One region of the Shewanella sp. 10N.286.48.B5 genome, then DNA from elsewhere that is predicted to be linked to it. Evidence: predicted binding sites of a transcription regulator. Region 1 holds the regulator's gene; each other region holds the start of a gene.

Region 1 (5,131 bases):
GCGACTAAACCTAAATCAGTATGAGCATGGATATCGCTAATTAATAGCTCATGACTATGTAGCTCCAGTAACGCTTGTACCTGCTTTTGGTTTTCAGCAGTGAATGCCAGTTCAACTTTATGATGGGCAGAGCACCAATATGCTAGCGGCGCAATACCGGCTTGCTCAAGTAATTTGAGTGTGGTTTGAATTAGCGCTTGCTGCTTAAAGCGAAACAGCACCACTTCATTTAAACTGGTAACCACTGGAGCGCTAGCTGACGAACTTTGGGGCGCAATAAGGGTAAAGTCAGTATGTGATGCGTAACTTGAGCGCACCGCGAGACTAACATTAGTATCAAATAAGGGCTGTAAAGTTCGGCTGTGCAGTACTGGCGAGCCGAGTTTAGCTAAACGATCGGCTTCAGCAAGTGACATGCTTTCAAGTAATTTGGCATCATTAATTTTATTCGGATCAGCGTTAAATACCCCTTCAACATCGGTCCAAATAGTCACTCGTTCAATGTCCGCTAAGCTGGCAATTAAGGTGGCGCTGTAATCTGAGCCATTGCGGCCAAGTAATAATGTATCCCCTTTACTGTTGGCGCAGATAAAGCCGGTGATCACTAAGCGTGTATTTGGATTAGCATCCAGCAGCTTTTGGACTTTTTCGCGGGACTCATCAAGACGAATATTCGGCACAGGCCCTTCATCAGCCACCAGCAGTGAGCAGGCATCAATATTCGCGGCAGCAACGCCAGACTCTCTTAATAAGGCTGCCATTAATCGTGCTGACCAACGCTCACCAAAGCTTAATACATGATTGAGCTGAAATTCATTGCGCTCTTCAAGGGACAATAAACTGACTAATTGCGATTTATCGGTTGATAGGCGCTCACGTAAATCGCGCGCTTGTTCGTTTGAGAGAAGTTGCTCAATCAGGTTTTGCTGATAGCTCACCAGTACTTGTAGCTCTTCTTGCCACAAGTCACCGTTTTCTCTTAAGGAGAGTAATTTATATAAAAAGTTAGTACTTTTACCCGCAGCTGAAACAACGACTAAATCATCACTGTTGCCATGAGTCAGTAAAATATGGGCAACGCGGCGATAGCAATCTGCATCAGCAAGACTTGAACCACCAAATTTATGTAAATGACTGCGGGCCATTTTTCACTCCTTAAACAACATATACCAGCCTGACTACATGAATATAGCCAAGGGAGATTAACTTAAAGCGCAGCGACAGCAGCTAAGCCTACTTCAATATCGGCAACCAAGTCTTCAGCATCTTCAATCCCGACAGATAGTCGCAGTAAAGTATCTTTAATGCCAGCTTCATACCGTGCTGCAGGCGCCATTGCTCTATGGGTCATGGTTGCAGGTACGGCAACTAAGCTTTCCACTCCGCCTAAGCTTTCAGCAACACTGAAAATAGACAGTGCATTTAAAAAGGCGACCACTTCTGCTTCACCACCTTTAAGTTCGAAACTTAACATAGCGCCGAAGCCTTGTTGTTGCTTAGCTGCAATATCGTGACCTGGGTGGTCTTTTAAGCCTGGATAATACACTTTTTCGACAAGATTGCTGGCCTGAAGTACGTCAATAACTTGCTCAGCATTTTTTTGATGCTCGCGAATACGTACAGCTAAAGTACGAATGCCACGTAAGGTTAGGTAACTATCAAAAGCCGAGCCTGTTAGCCCTAAGGTGTTTGACCACCAGTGTAGTAACTCACCCAGTTCAGGGTCTTTTGCCACCACAGCGCCACCTACAACGTCACTATGACCATTGATATATTTGGTGGTGGAATGCATGACGATATCAGCGCCTAGCTCTAATGGCTGTTGCAAAATTGGCGATAAAAAGGTGTTATCAACCACAACTAAGGCATCGACTTTATGGCTTTGCTCAGCAATAGCTTTGATATCAACAACACGTAATAATGGGTTTGACGGCGTTTCTAACCACACCATTTTAGGTTTCTGAGCAATCGCATCACTGAGTGCTTGCTCATCTGTTTGATCAATCACCAGTAATTTAAATTGGCCTTTGTTGGCAAGATTTGTGAACAAACGGTAACTACCGCCATAACAATCGTGAGGCACAATCAGTAAATCATCGGGGCCTAATAAACTAGTGACCAAGGTAATCGCAGCCATACCGGTACAAGTAACCACCCCAGTAGCGCCATGTTCAAGTTTGGCAATGGCTTCACCTAACACGCAGCGCGTCGGGTTTCCTGAACGACTATAATCAAACTCTCTAGGGTTTTTATGGCCATCAAAAGAATAGTTTGTTGATAGATAAATCGGCGGGACTACAGCGCCGTATTGGGTATCAGACTCGATACCTTGGCGTACTGCTAGCGTAGCTGCGCGATGTTTGCTCATTGTAAACTCCTAAAGAATACACACTAAAGAGATGTCTAGATGGCTAAATGTACCTAAGCTAAGTCACATCGTCAATACAAATCAGCCGTTTAGACGTCTAAACATAAAGAAATCTATTTCCATTCGTTATAGAATAACCGCAATAATTTGACTGTTATTATTTAGCGGTTAAAATCTGCCACGAATCTATCGTATAAAGGTGAGTTAATGACTGAATGGAATGGCGACTATATCAGCCCATATGCCGAACATGGCAAAAAAAATGAACAAGTTAAAAAAATCACGGTATCCATACCTTTAAAAGTTTTAAAAGTATTGACTGATGAACGTACCCGCCGCCAGGTTAATAACTTACGTCATGCAACCAATAGTGAACTACTGTGTGAAGCATTTTTGCATGCCTACACTGGACAACCACTGCCAAATGACGGTGACTTATCAAAAGAAGGGCCTGATAGCATCCCATCTGAAGCAAAAGCTTTGATGGATGCCATGGGAATTGAGTGGGAAGATCTTGATTAAGTCAAGCTAGCGACTAGCGCTGAAGTACTTGCGCTAAAGTACTTGCGCTAAAGCATAAGCCTACTCAATTAATCAAACACTGCTCGTCATTTAACGTATCGAGCTCTCAAGCTGAGAGTGAGTTGCAGTATTGCGCCTAAAGAGTCGACAATGGAATTTATCGATCCGCAGACCTTGATGCTTGCATCGGTTATCATTTTTATAGGCGCATTAACCCAAGGCCTTATCGGTTTTGGGCTTGCGGTTGTTGCCAGTCCACTTCTCTATATCATCGACCCACAATTAGTCCCAGCCCCTGTGATTATGATGGGTTTTTCCATCGCCTTATTGACCTTATTGCGTGAACGTACTCAACTGGAGTTTAATGGGCTGCAATATGCGCTGCTGGGGCGAATACCTGGTGGCTTTATGGGCGCAGGTTTATTACTGTTTGCCCCCCAAGCAGTACTGGGGTTAGCCATTGCCTTTATTGTCGGCGCAGCGGTGTTGCTGAGTATTTTTAAGATCACAGCGCCAGTAAATCGGCTTTCGCTATTTATTGCAGGTGTCTTGTCGGGGGTATTTGGAAATATTGCCGCCATTGGTGGGCCACCATTAGCGATTTTATTAGCCGGTAAAGATGCGCCGCAGTTTAGAGCCGCGCTATCGATCTTTTTTGTTTTCAGCTCAATGATCGCACTGATTATTTTAATGCTTGCAGGCTTAGTGGAAGAAAAGCATCTGTGGTTGTCATTGATGCTATTGCCATCTGTCATACTCGGAAATATTGCCGCAGGAAAGCTAACCAATAAGGTTGATAAAAATAAGACTCGCATCGCCACTATGGTGTTATGTAGCTTAAGTGCATTATTGCTAACCCTTAAGTCGTTAATTGAATTATCAGCAGGCTAGTCGATCATCTTTTTGTGGCAGATATAAATGCAACAATGATGACAGCTAAAAATGATAACGCTTAAAAGTGATAAGAAGTTTGCAGCACAGCGCCAATGGCATCATCACCATAGCTGCCGCTCATATCCAGCTTAAAGGCTTGGCCGATGGCAAAGCCGGTGCCGAAAGAGTAAATATCTACGCTATTATCTTTTAAGTCATGGCGGTAGCCCATGCGTAAAAACAGCCAGTCAGTGGCTTTAACTTCACCGCCCACTCGCCAATACTGCACCGCATCAAACTCGCTAAAACGGCTTTGCTCCACCAGATCAATATCCGTGGTTAAGGTGACTCTGGACCAATCATAAGCAGCTCCCACTGTGACTAACGGCTCAATTTGGTATTCAAATGTCCGTCCTTGAGCTTCAACTGTGGTTATTTTTTTACTGAATAAATTACGAGCAGACAGCCCTAAGGTTAAGCTTTCTGTTGGCTCAATAGCCACCCCAAGATCAAGGTTAAATAAGCTGTCATCATTTCGATATTTATCATCATCAAAATCATCGACATCAAAGTTATTGGCACTGGCACTGTAATGATAGGTATCAATGCGTTGAAACTTAGGTGAAATCCCAACTTTTACAGGCATGTTAACTATAGATAGTGGAAAGCTTAACGCCACCCCAAAATCTGTGACTCCGGCGGCTAATACAATGCCTTGAGAGTCTAAGTCAGTGAGATCTGCAGGAGGGTTGGCGGGATCGAGATTAGTCAGCATATCAATATCACCTTGAGCAATATCAGCAACGCCCATAGCGTCAAGATGACTTTTGTAAAATAGCGCCATTGGCACGGTTTGAGTTGGCAATACTAATGCTGCGCCAATTGCGGCTGATACCGAGGCGTTAGTGCCGTTGAGGGCATTTAAATTAATAACTAAATCATCACGAAAACCAGCAATATCATCAGTATCATTGCCGTTTATGGCCGTTTCTAAGTCATCAAAACTGTCTTGTAGTGAGTCAAACTTATCAAGCATATTGTCGCTATCATCCACTTCAGCAGCCACAACCGGTAACAGTAAGGAGAACTCATTGGTTTTTGGGGCGTAAATAGCCAGTAAAGCGGGATTAATAAAACTTGCGCCGATACGGCTAGATGAGGCTACACCTGTACCGCCCATGCTATCACTGCGAGCTTCAAAATAAAGCTGACCCGCTTGCGTATTTATCGCAAACAGCAGTAAAAACAATAGCAGCGCTAAGGATCTCATCATTCACCATTTTCATTTTTAATTATCTAATAAAGATAGTCGAAAAATTAAAAATAGGCTTCAATCCCGTTAGACTTTTACGGCATAGATGAATTTAA
Region 2 (5,131 bases), 110 kb from region 1:
GCGCTGACTTTTCTAGCTACTACAGCCGCAGTCATCCGAGAAATACAACATAACTCACCTGCAGAATTATTGATTAGCACTTCCCATACCGAGCTACGTTTACCGATATGCACTGCTCTTGCCGTCGCAATTAACTCACCATTTCGTGACGCTTTTAAGTGATTGGCATTAATTTCTTGGCCAACACAATAAAAATGCTTAAAGTCGACCACAAAGTTAGCCGCATAACTGGCAACGGTTTCGGCCAGTGCCACATTAGCGCCGCCATGAACTATGCCTAAAGGGTTATGTACTGAAGGGTTAGCTGGCATAGTCGCCACCATATAATCTGCGCCAATTTCAGTGATTTTAATACCAAGGGTTTTCATTAATGTGCCCTTCCCATGGAGCCCACTATCCATTTTAGCGCAATCTTCAAGGGTGACTTCTCTAAACCAAATACTCATTTATCAACTTCCAGTAATACGTAATTAATTCAGTCTACTGCCAAGCTATTTAACTTTAAAGGATTTCCATAAAAAAGGGATGACAGCTGCCATCCCTTAGAAGATATCCATTATGCTTAACTCAAGCGCTAGCGCTCAACTAACACGTTTAAGTTTATTTGCCGCTAATCGAGGCTTATGCAAATTCAAAATGGGCTTGATAAGTTTGTGCCCAACGCAGTAACTCGACCCGATTGCGAGATTGAGTTTTCCTAAAGATGGAAGAGATATGTGCCTTTACCGTGTGCTCACTAATGCAAAGCCTGTGGGCTATTTCTTTATTCCTTGCACCGCTTGAAACTAGCTGAATAATGGTTCTTTCACGATTAGTGAGCATTTGCAGCATTGCGATAGTATCTGGGGGGATTTCTGTATTAGCATCAAGTTTTTGTACTAGTCGGCGGAAAATTTTGCTAATTAGCGGTCGATCATACCAAAGCTCATCAGCTACCATTTTACGTAACCCGGTCAACATTAAATCCATACGTTGGTCGGCATAAAGTAAGCCTCTTACACCTAACAATAGTGCAGACTCCTGATCTAACGAGCCTCGTTCAACTTGATATAAAGCGACAGGGACATGATTAACTAGCCGTGATACCAACAGCGGAATGCCTTTGCTATCCAGCGCGGCCCCCTTTTGGGCGATCAAATAGAAACAATTAGTATTATGTTCTACTTCAAGTTCACTAGGGTGTTTCACTACCCTGGTTTTTAACCCTATCGACTCAGCTAAAATAGCCAAGTTGCAAGGCGCTGCAACCTGGTGTAAGAAGACTAATTCATCAATATTCGAATTCATCACTTTTCTCCCTGAAAAGTATTCTGTATCTCTCGGCTATACGAGTTTCTTCCTGAAACATTGATAACATAATAACAACATAATGCAATAATAGTACATTTTAACTAGCCCATAAGGCATTTTAACTAGTCTATAAAGTATTTCTGCAATACTTAAGTACTCATTAATAGATTAAGTGCTCGCAAACCAAGCCGTTACCAAAAATAAAACAAGTAAAAATAAACTTAACAGTCACAAGATCTATAAATGTAGCTGATTAAAGTGATGCTAACTGCTTATTATGTACCTTTGTGAGCAAGACTAATGCACTAATACCACCTATAAGTGCCATAAACATATCTGACTGTGTATCCCACACATAGCCTTGAGTGCCTAAAAACGCCTCCGCATTCTCACCTGTTGCAGCTGCAACCCACCACTCAATAAGTTCGTAAAAAGCAGAAAATGCCAATACAAAACAAACTGATAGAAACTGACACCAATAGCCCGGTTGTAAGACGTGATTTCTTAGCATCACCTCTCTTGCCAGTATGACCGGAATAAACCCCTGAGCAAGATGGCCGATTTTGTCATAATTATTACGTTCGCTACCCATCACATCAGCCAACCAATCAAACAGTGGTACTTCGGCATAGGTATATTTAGCTCCGACCATGAGCACGCAGCAATGTAACAAAATCAATAAGTAAGCTAAGGGTGTTAGGGGGAATTTATTACGGGTAAAAAATAAGATGGGTAAGGCGATTAATGCTGGCAGTGCTTCTAACCACCAAGTAAACATATCTTTAGGTGAACTCACCGACCAAACGAGCACGACAGCAAAAATAACCACCCATATAACTTTCTTATTCACTATACATTCCCTTTAGATGATATTGTTCTAAACCAAGATCACAGTCTTTAGCCATCTAGCCCTCTACAATGGCAATAAATAATGCTATTTTGGTTGCGCATTAATGTCAGCATAACATAAGCATAACTATTGATAAGAGGGTACCCACACCATGGCAAAACACTCGCTTGACAAGGATAAGATTAAAATCCTGCTGTTGGAGGGCGTCCACCAAACTGCAGTCGATGTACTTAAGCGTGCAGGTTATACCAATATTGAATATCACAAAGCTTCCCTTCCTGAAGACCAGTTGCTGCGCTCAATTAAAGATGCTCACTTTGTCGGCCTGCGCTCGCGCACCCAATTAACCGCTGAAGTGTTGAACCATGCTGAAAAACTAGTCGCGATTGGCTGTTTCTGTATTGGTACTAACCAAGTTGATATTGCCGCTGCTGAGAAGTTAGGCGTACCCGTTTTTAATGCGCCATTCTCAAACACTCGCAGTGTGGCTGAGCTAGTGTTAGGTGAGATCATCATGCTGATGCGCGGTATTCCTCAGCGTAACGCCCTTGCCCACCGTGGCGGTTGGTTAAAAAGTGCCAATGGTAGCTATGAAGTGCGCGGTAAAACCTTAGGGGTCATTGGTTACGGCCATATAGGTACTCAGCTGGGTATTTTGGCTGAAACCCTCGGTATGCGGGTGGTATTTTTCGATATTGAAGACAAGTTGCCACTGGGTAATGCCAGCCAAATCCATTCAATGGAAACACTATTGAATGAAGCAGACGTTATCAGCTTGCATGTACCAGAAACTGCGCAAACTAAAAATATGATTGGTGCGACAGAGTTTGAACAAATGCGTTCAAAAAGCTTTTTTATCAATGCATCACGGGGCACTGTGGTTGATATTGATGCGCTTTCTGATGCCCTAAAGTCAGGCCATATTGCAGGCGCTGCAATTGATGTATTCCCAGTTGAGCCTAAGTCAAATGATGACGAATTTATTAGCCCACTACGTGGACAAGATAACGTCATTATTACCCCGCATATTGGTGGTAGTACTGCTGAAGCTCAAGAAAATATCGGTATTGAAGTCGCGGGTAAGCTGGCTAAATATTCTGATAATGGCTCAACTGTGTCTGCGGTTAACTTCCCTGAAGTGTCATTGCCACAACATAAAGGCACCTCGCGCTTATTGCATGTTCACCACAACCGTCCAGGTGTGTTGATTAAAATTAACCAAGCGTTTTCAGAAAAAGGCATTAACATTGCTGCGCAATATCTACAAACGACTGCAGATATTGGTTACGTGGTCATGGAAGTCAATTCAAACCAAGCCGAACAAGCGCTGGGCGAGTTAAAAGCAATTGAAGGTACTATTCGTACCCGCGTATTGTTTTAATTCAAGCTAAGTCGGTGAACGATTTAACCTTAGGCTTATCTCGCAGTTAAATTGTGAATTAAAGCTATCTTCAATTAATTGAAGATAGCTTTTTCTTTTGAGCCTCACTGAATTCCGTTACACTCAAAGCTTATCTTTGTTGCTCACCTTAGGGATCATTTTATGACACTCGCAACCACACAGCCAAACTGGGATTACTTAACTTCAACGCCCGACTTACTGGTTTCAAACTTAAGCCACTTAGGTTTAATTGAAGTGACCGGTGAGCAAGGTAAAACCTTTATTCACGGCCAAGTCACTACCGATATCGTATCGCTGACAGAAACTCAGTGGCGCTGGGGCGCCCATTGCGATCCTAAGGGTAAGATGATTGCTAGCTTTAGAACCTACACAATTGCTGAAAGCCTTTTTATTTTAATGCCAGCATCAGTATTACCGCTAAGTTTGGCCTCATGGCAGAAATATGCGGTGTTCAGTAAAGCGGAATTAACTGATGTCACTGCTAAGCAAGTTATTTTAGGCTTTGCTGGTACGAAGGCTACAGAGTTTATTGAGCAGCAATTTGGACGGATTGAACATGAAGTTACTCACGCTGAAGGCGCTATTATTTTAAAAGATGCTGAGCGCTTCATAGTGATTACATCAGCTGAAAAAGCGCAGCAATTAGTCACAGCTTCAAATCAACCACTATCTAGCCACCAAGCTTGGCAAGCATTAGAAATTCAAGCCGGTTACGCCAATATTGACGACAACCACAGCAGTGAGTTTGTACCACAAATGTGTAATATACAGGCGGTAAACGGTATTAGTTTTGAAAAAGGCTGCTACATGGGCCAAGAAACCATTGCCAGAATGAAGTACCGCGGTGGTAATAAACGCGCCCTGTATATTCTATCCGGTAGTGCCTCTGAAACTGTCAGCAGTGAAACTCAAATTGAAATTGCCTCAGAAGATGGCTTTCTTCGAACGGGTAAAGTTATCGAAGCGGTTGAATTTAATGGCCAAGTGCTATTAACCGCAGTATTGGCTAACGATACGCCAAATGATGCAAAACTAAGAGTAAAAAATGACAACCAAAGTGAGCTAGTGGTGAAGCCGCTACCTTATTCGTTAGAAGATTAACTTAAACGGTTATATGGGTTAAAGCCAACAAAGGCTGCTAACCGTAACATTAAATAAAGGCTGATGGATGAGGTTACTTCTCATTCTTCAGCCTTTTTTATTATTTCAAAATCAACATATAAACGGGTTATTTCAATGAAAAGTCGATCTAAGTAATTTTATTTGTCGTATGATGATGTAATTACAAGTAATACCAGAGACGCTAATGACAGCAGTGATCACCCAACTATCGCAAGTATCCAAAGGCTTTAACGATGGCGATAGACTCCATCAGGTGCTTAACTGTGTCGATTTATCCCTGCATCGTGGTGATACCATTGCGCTAACCGGCCCCAGCGGCACGGGCAAAAGCACCCTACTTAATATCATTGCCGGTTTTGAGAAAATTGATTCTGGTCAGTTACAACTCATGAACCAACAAGCAGCGCAGTGGCAAGATAGTCAATGGAGCCAGTTTAGGCGCGCCCAACTTGGTATTGTCTTCCAAC
Region 3 (5,131 bases), on a different contig from region 1:
TTTTGAATTGAGTGACATCATCAAATAACCATTGGGTTTTACGCATTAAATTTTTACCTATTGAGTATGTAGAGCGATAAAGTTCTGAAAGGTGAAAGCTCATTCTTTTGTTATTGGATGGCACAATTTTAATGTTTAATTGATGGCTTAGATAGAAAAGACTCGCTTCATTACTCCCTTGTTAGAATTGAGCAATTGTCATTCTGAACAGCGGTTTGATATCTTGCAAAGGAGTTTCATCTTTAACCGATCAAAATGTGTTGGGTTAACATATTTTTAAAACCTATACAGCGTACATATCTGGCATAGTACTGTTAAAGTTGAATGTGATTTACCCTATTAAGAATATTTGCGAGAGCCTAATGTTATTGTCGCCACAACAGTTAAGTAAGCAACAAATATATAAGTTATTGATTGGTGGAGTAACGCCTAGACCCATCGCATGGGTTTCCACTATTTCTGTTGATGGGGTGGCCAATTTAGCACCTTTTTCGTTTTTTACTGTGGCCAGCGCTAACCCGCCAGTGCTGTGTTTCAACCCTATGGGCATGGATGATGGTCAGGAAAAGGATACGTTAACTAATATTCGCCAACAGGGTGAATTTGTCATCAATACAGTGAGCTATCCTGATTTAGCGGTGATGAATGAAACTTGCCATCATATTCCTGCGGATATAGATGAATTTGAGTATGCCAACATTGAAAAAGCCCCAGCATCTATAGTTAAGCCGAGTCTCGTTAAGCAAGCGCTAATTAGCTTTGAGTGCCAGCTTAATCAGATTATTGATTTGGGCAATGAACCGTTATCAGGCCATTTAATATTAGGTAATGTCGTCGCTATTCATGTTAAAGATGACATCATTGAGGATTTTAGAATCGATAGTGACAAATTAGATGCCATAGGAAGAATGGCCGGCAGTGATTACTGCTTAACCAGAGAGAAGGTTAAGCTTACTCGTAAGTAGTGACCGTTTATGTGCTCTGCAGAACTGTAGCGAAATAAAACTATAGCGAAATAAAACTATAGCGAAATAGTCCAAGTTGAATCAATCAGCAAATTATAGATATAAAAAAACCGTCAATTGACGGTTTTTTTAGTTTTACATACTGTAATGAGGGCTAATTATAGACCGGCATCAGCACGTAAGATTTCAGCTTTATCAGTCGCTTCCCATGGGAATTCGTTACGGCCGAAGTGACCATAAGCAGCAGTTTGTTGGTAAATTGGACGAGCCAAATCCAACATCGCTGTTAGGCCGTAAGGGCGCAGTTCGAAGTGTTGACGAACTAACTTAATTAATACGTCTTCTGATACTTTACCGGTACCAAATGTTTCGATGCTAATTGAGGTAGGCTCTGCTACACCGATTGCATAAGAAACTTGGATTTCACAACGATCTGCAAGACCTGCAGCGACGATGTTCTTCGCTACATAACGTGCTGCGTATGCAGCACTACGGTCAACTTTTGATGGGTCTTTACCTGAGAAAGCACCACCACCATGACGCGCCATGCCGCCATAGGTATCAACGATGATTTTACGACCGGTTAAACCACAGTCACCTACAGGGCCACCAATAACAAAACGGCCAGTTGGGTTGATGAAGTACTTAGTATCTTTGTTTAACCACTGTGATGGTAAAACTGGCTTAATGATGGTTTCCATTACGCCTTCGATTAAGTCTTCCTGACTAACATCTTCACGATGTTGAGTTGATAGAACGATTGCATCGATACCAACAATTTTACCTTCATCATAAGCAAAGGTAACTTGGCTTTTTGCATCTGGGCGAAGCCAAGGTAAGGTGCCATCTTTACGTACTTCAGATTGACGTTTCACAAGTTTGTGAGCGTAAGTAATAGGAGCAGGCATTAATACGTCAGTTTCGTTGCTGGCATAACCAAACATTAAACCTTGGTCACCAGCGCCTTGTTCTGCAGGATCACTGCGGTCAACACCTTGGTTGATATCAGGAGACTGCTTACCAATGGCATTTAAAATGGCGCAAGAATCAGCATCAAAACCCATATCAGAATGAGTGTAACCAATTTCACGCACTGTTTTACGCGTGATTTCTTCGATATCAACCCATGCAGAAGTTGTGACTTCACCACCGACTAATACCATGCCTGTTTTTACGTAAGTTTCACAAGCAACACGCGCTTTAGGGTCTTGCTCTAAAATTGCGTCTAATACTGCATCAGAAATCTGATCAGCGATTTTATCTGGATGACCTTCTGAGACCGACTCAGAGGTGAACAAGTGGTTTGCCATAATGGGAAATCTCGTCTTTTTGAATTTGAACGTGTAGAGGTATCTACATCTAGACGTCTATTTTAGTCGAATTTAAAAATGATAACACCCCCCAATACGATAATAAGTCAAAAATTGTGCAATGCCGCAAATAATTAAATTCAACCTAAAAGCTTGTTTAGGAATTAGTTGTGCTTATCTTTATGATTGTATTAGTTTAATGTGTTTTTTGTGGTGATATTTTTTAAGGCTGTATGCTAAATTAAACAATTTATTTAGCCAGTGGATCTGGGCTTATCAATAGAGGCCCCCTTATTGACTTACTAGAAATATGGTCATTAAGCCTTATGTAAACCAGCAAGATTCCACTTTATTGCACCTATACAGAGTTTGATAAGCCTTAAGAGAGGCTAAGCTCTGAAAAAATACTGTGGTTAACCTCGTGTCTTTATTGAATAAAATCAGACAAGTAAGTTGTATTTTAAATAATGCTGCTGTGCCTTTAGCATTTATCACTAAAAAAAGCGCTAATATCAACACAAATCGCTTGTTAAATGAATGTAAACGTAATTGTTAGCTGGTACGCTATTTTGTATACTACCAAGCTATAACTCATAATATTTATTTATATAAAGTGACTGTTTATATTTCGATACAAGTTGTAACACTGGTTAATTCCTATATTAACAGTGGCTTAATTAATTTTGTATCAAACAACTTGTGCGTAGAATGGTTTTTATTTGATTTATATTTATGATGACTAGTGAAAATAATAATAATAACAAATTACTAGGTGAGACTTGATGGCATTACTTCAGTATCAAATAGGGCCGTGTACGTTAGATTGCAGCATAATGACCTTAAGCTGTGGTGATAAGACAATTAAGTTGTCGGCTAAAGTGTTTGAGTTGCTGAAACTGTTTATTGATAGTCCAGATCATATTGTTTCTCGCCAAACAGCAATTGATACCATCTGGGATGGTAACCAAGCTGTTGGTGAAAAAGGTTTCACTAATTCAGTATGGCTAATACGAAAATCCTTTAAAGATTTACATATTGAAGCTGATTTACTGCTGACATTACCAAAACTTGGTTACCAATTAGTGTTACCGATTTCATTAATTTCTTCAGCTAATGAGGAGACGAGTCTTTCAGATATCACTCACAAAAAGGCAGGCCGTAAACATACCGTGTTGGCAGTTTTTGTGCTCGCATTTGTGATACTACTCAGTTATTCCGCTTATCAATTTATCAAATCTTTTACAGAGCCTGAAGCCGCAGCCGCTTTGGCGTCACCAATAAAAAGTAAAGTGACCAATTTTGAAGGGGTTGAAGAGCATATTGCCGTGTCCAATGATGGCAAATACCTTGCGATGCAATGGCGTAATGGTCAGCAACCGGGCAAAATTTATATTAAAGAGCTTAATAACAATGACTCGCCACTGAAATTAATTTCGTTTGTCGATAGTGAAGAAGCTTCTCCCGCTTGGTCGCCGTCCGATCAAAAACTGGCTTACGTGCGAGTTTTAGCTAGTGGTGTTTGCCAAGTAAGAGTAAGGCATTTACAGCAAAATACCGATGATCTTGTGACTGAGGGCTGTTTTTATTTGCCATTTAAACGAGTACTGAGCTGGTCAAAAAATGATGAAGATACACTTATTTTTGCGAAGCAATTAACTGATAGAGTGGCTTTGTTTTCATATTCGATGTCGACAAAGCAAAGTACACAATTAACCAAGCCCGGTAAAAACGAGGTAGACTTTTCGCCTCATCAATTGATCAATAATGATGAAATTGCGTTTATCAGAGAAAAAAGTTCATCACTTCAAATGAGCCTGCTATTAAAACGTGGTGAAAGTGATGTTGTTGATTTAATAGCGAATAGTGTCAGTATTATTGACTATGACTTTAGTTATCAAAATGACAGCTTTTATGTGAATCATATTGAAGGATCAAATTTAGTGATCTCTAAAATTGATCTGTTAGGTAATGTTCAGCATACCATTCCATTTACTGGCTTAATCAGTAGCGTCACTTATTCCGATGTGACCGAGACGCTATTTATTAGCGAGCACATTTCAAAAGAGTATATTGCACAACTGAGCTATCAAAACCAAAAAGTACTGCGAAAAATCTCCTCATCTTCACGAGACATGTATGCCCGTTATTCAAAAAAGACTGGTGATATTTTATTTTTGTCAAATCGTTCAAAATTGTGGTCCACCTGGAAAAATAACCAAGTCACTAGTAAAAACCTGACTAAAAGCATGGGGAATGCAGGGGTCGTGGGGGTATCGCCCACCAGTGAGATGTTTGCCGTCACCATCAACCGAAATGATAAACAAACCTTATATTTAGGTAATATTCAGTCGGAACTATTTGAAAGAGTTGATATTGGCGATCTTGCAGCCGAAAACATCAGTTGGTCTAAAGATGGCAAGGCTATCTATTTTAAAGGCACTGAAAATGAGAGTAGTGGCATTTATCGTTATTCACTTGATGATAAATTACAGCCAATTAAGTTTGGCCAAGGGAATTATGCTGTTGAAGGTGAGTCCCCAGATATACTGTATATGTCGAAGTTTAATTTAAATGGTATTTGGCGTTTTGATGCCAATACTAATGAAGTTAGCCAGATTACCGATCGTTTAGCTAAATATGATTTTGGCTCATTTTACTATGAAGATGGCTTTGTATATTTCGTCGAACGCACAGTAAAACAAGACCTGATCCAACGAATCAACGCTGCTGGCGAGATACAAACTGTGATGTCATTTCCAGCGAATACAGTGCGCAAGTTTTTTGGTTTATCAAGCGCTGATGAACAGTCTTTATTGTTAACATTAAAGGTTGCTAACGAGGCCGATGTTGTTGGTT

The links. The regulator MetJ, encoded in region 1, represses methionine synthesis genes. The targets are predictions, from matches to a motif close to TAGACGTCTAGACGTCTA.
Region 2: serA (phosphoglycerate dehydrogenase) is a predicted target of MetJ. The motif match lies at 2,189-2,206, and genes of this name have one in related genera.
Region 3: metK (methionine adenosyltransferase) is a predicted target of MetJ. The motif match lies at 2,318-2,335, and genes of this name have one in related genera.

Annotation. Positions count from the first base shown of each region.
Region 1 covers NZ_MCVG02000001.1:3,238,490-3,243,620, forward strand. The annotation lists gene BCU57_RS13850 (bifunctional aspartate kinase/homoserine dehydrogenase II) at 1-1,145, opposite strand, end outside; gene metB (cystathionine gamma-synthase) at 1,208-2,368, opposite strand; gene metJ (met regulon transcriptional regulator MetJ) at 2,576-2,890, shown strand; gene BCU57_RS13865 (sulfite exporter TauE/SafE family protein) at 3,041-3,781, shown strand; gene BCU57_RS13870 (conjugal transfer protein TraF) at 3,843-5,036, opposite strand.
Region 2 covers NZ_MCVG02000001.1:3,128,325-3,133,455, forward strand. The annotation lists gene BCU57_RS13400 (PaaI family thioesterase) at 1-446, opposite strand, end outside; gene BCU57_RS13405 (helix-turn-helix transcriptional regulator) at 622-1,287, opposite strand; gene BCU57_RS13410 (DUF2238 domain-containing protein) at 1,544-2,140, opposite strand; gene serA (phosphoglycerate dehydrogenase) at 2,292-3,521, shown strand; gene ygfZ (tRNA-modifying protein YgfZ) at 3,684-4,643, shown strand; gene BCU57_RS13425 (ABC transporter ATP-binding protein) at 4,849-5,131, shown strand, end outside.
Region 3 covers NZ_MCVG02000002.1:46,096-51,226, reverse strand. The annotation lists gene BCU57_RS15160 (GNAT family N-acetyltransferase) at 1-46, opposite strand, end outside; gene BCU57_RS15155 (flavin reductase family protein) at 363-965, shown strand; gene metK (methionine adenosyltransferase) at 1,124-2,275, opposite strand; gene BCU57_RS15145 (winged helix-turn-helix domain-containing protein) at 3,058-5,131, shown strand, end outside.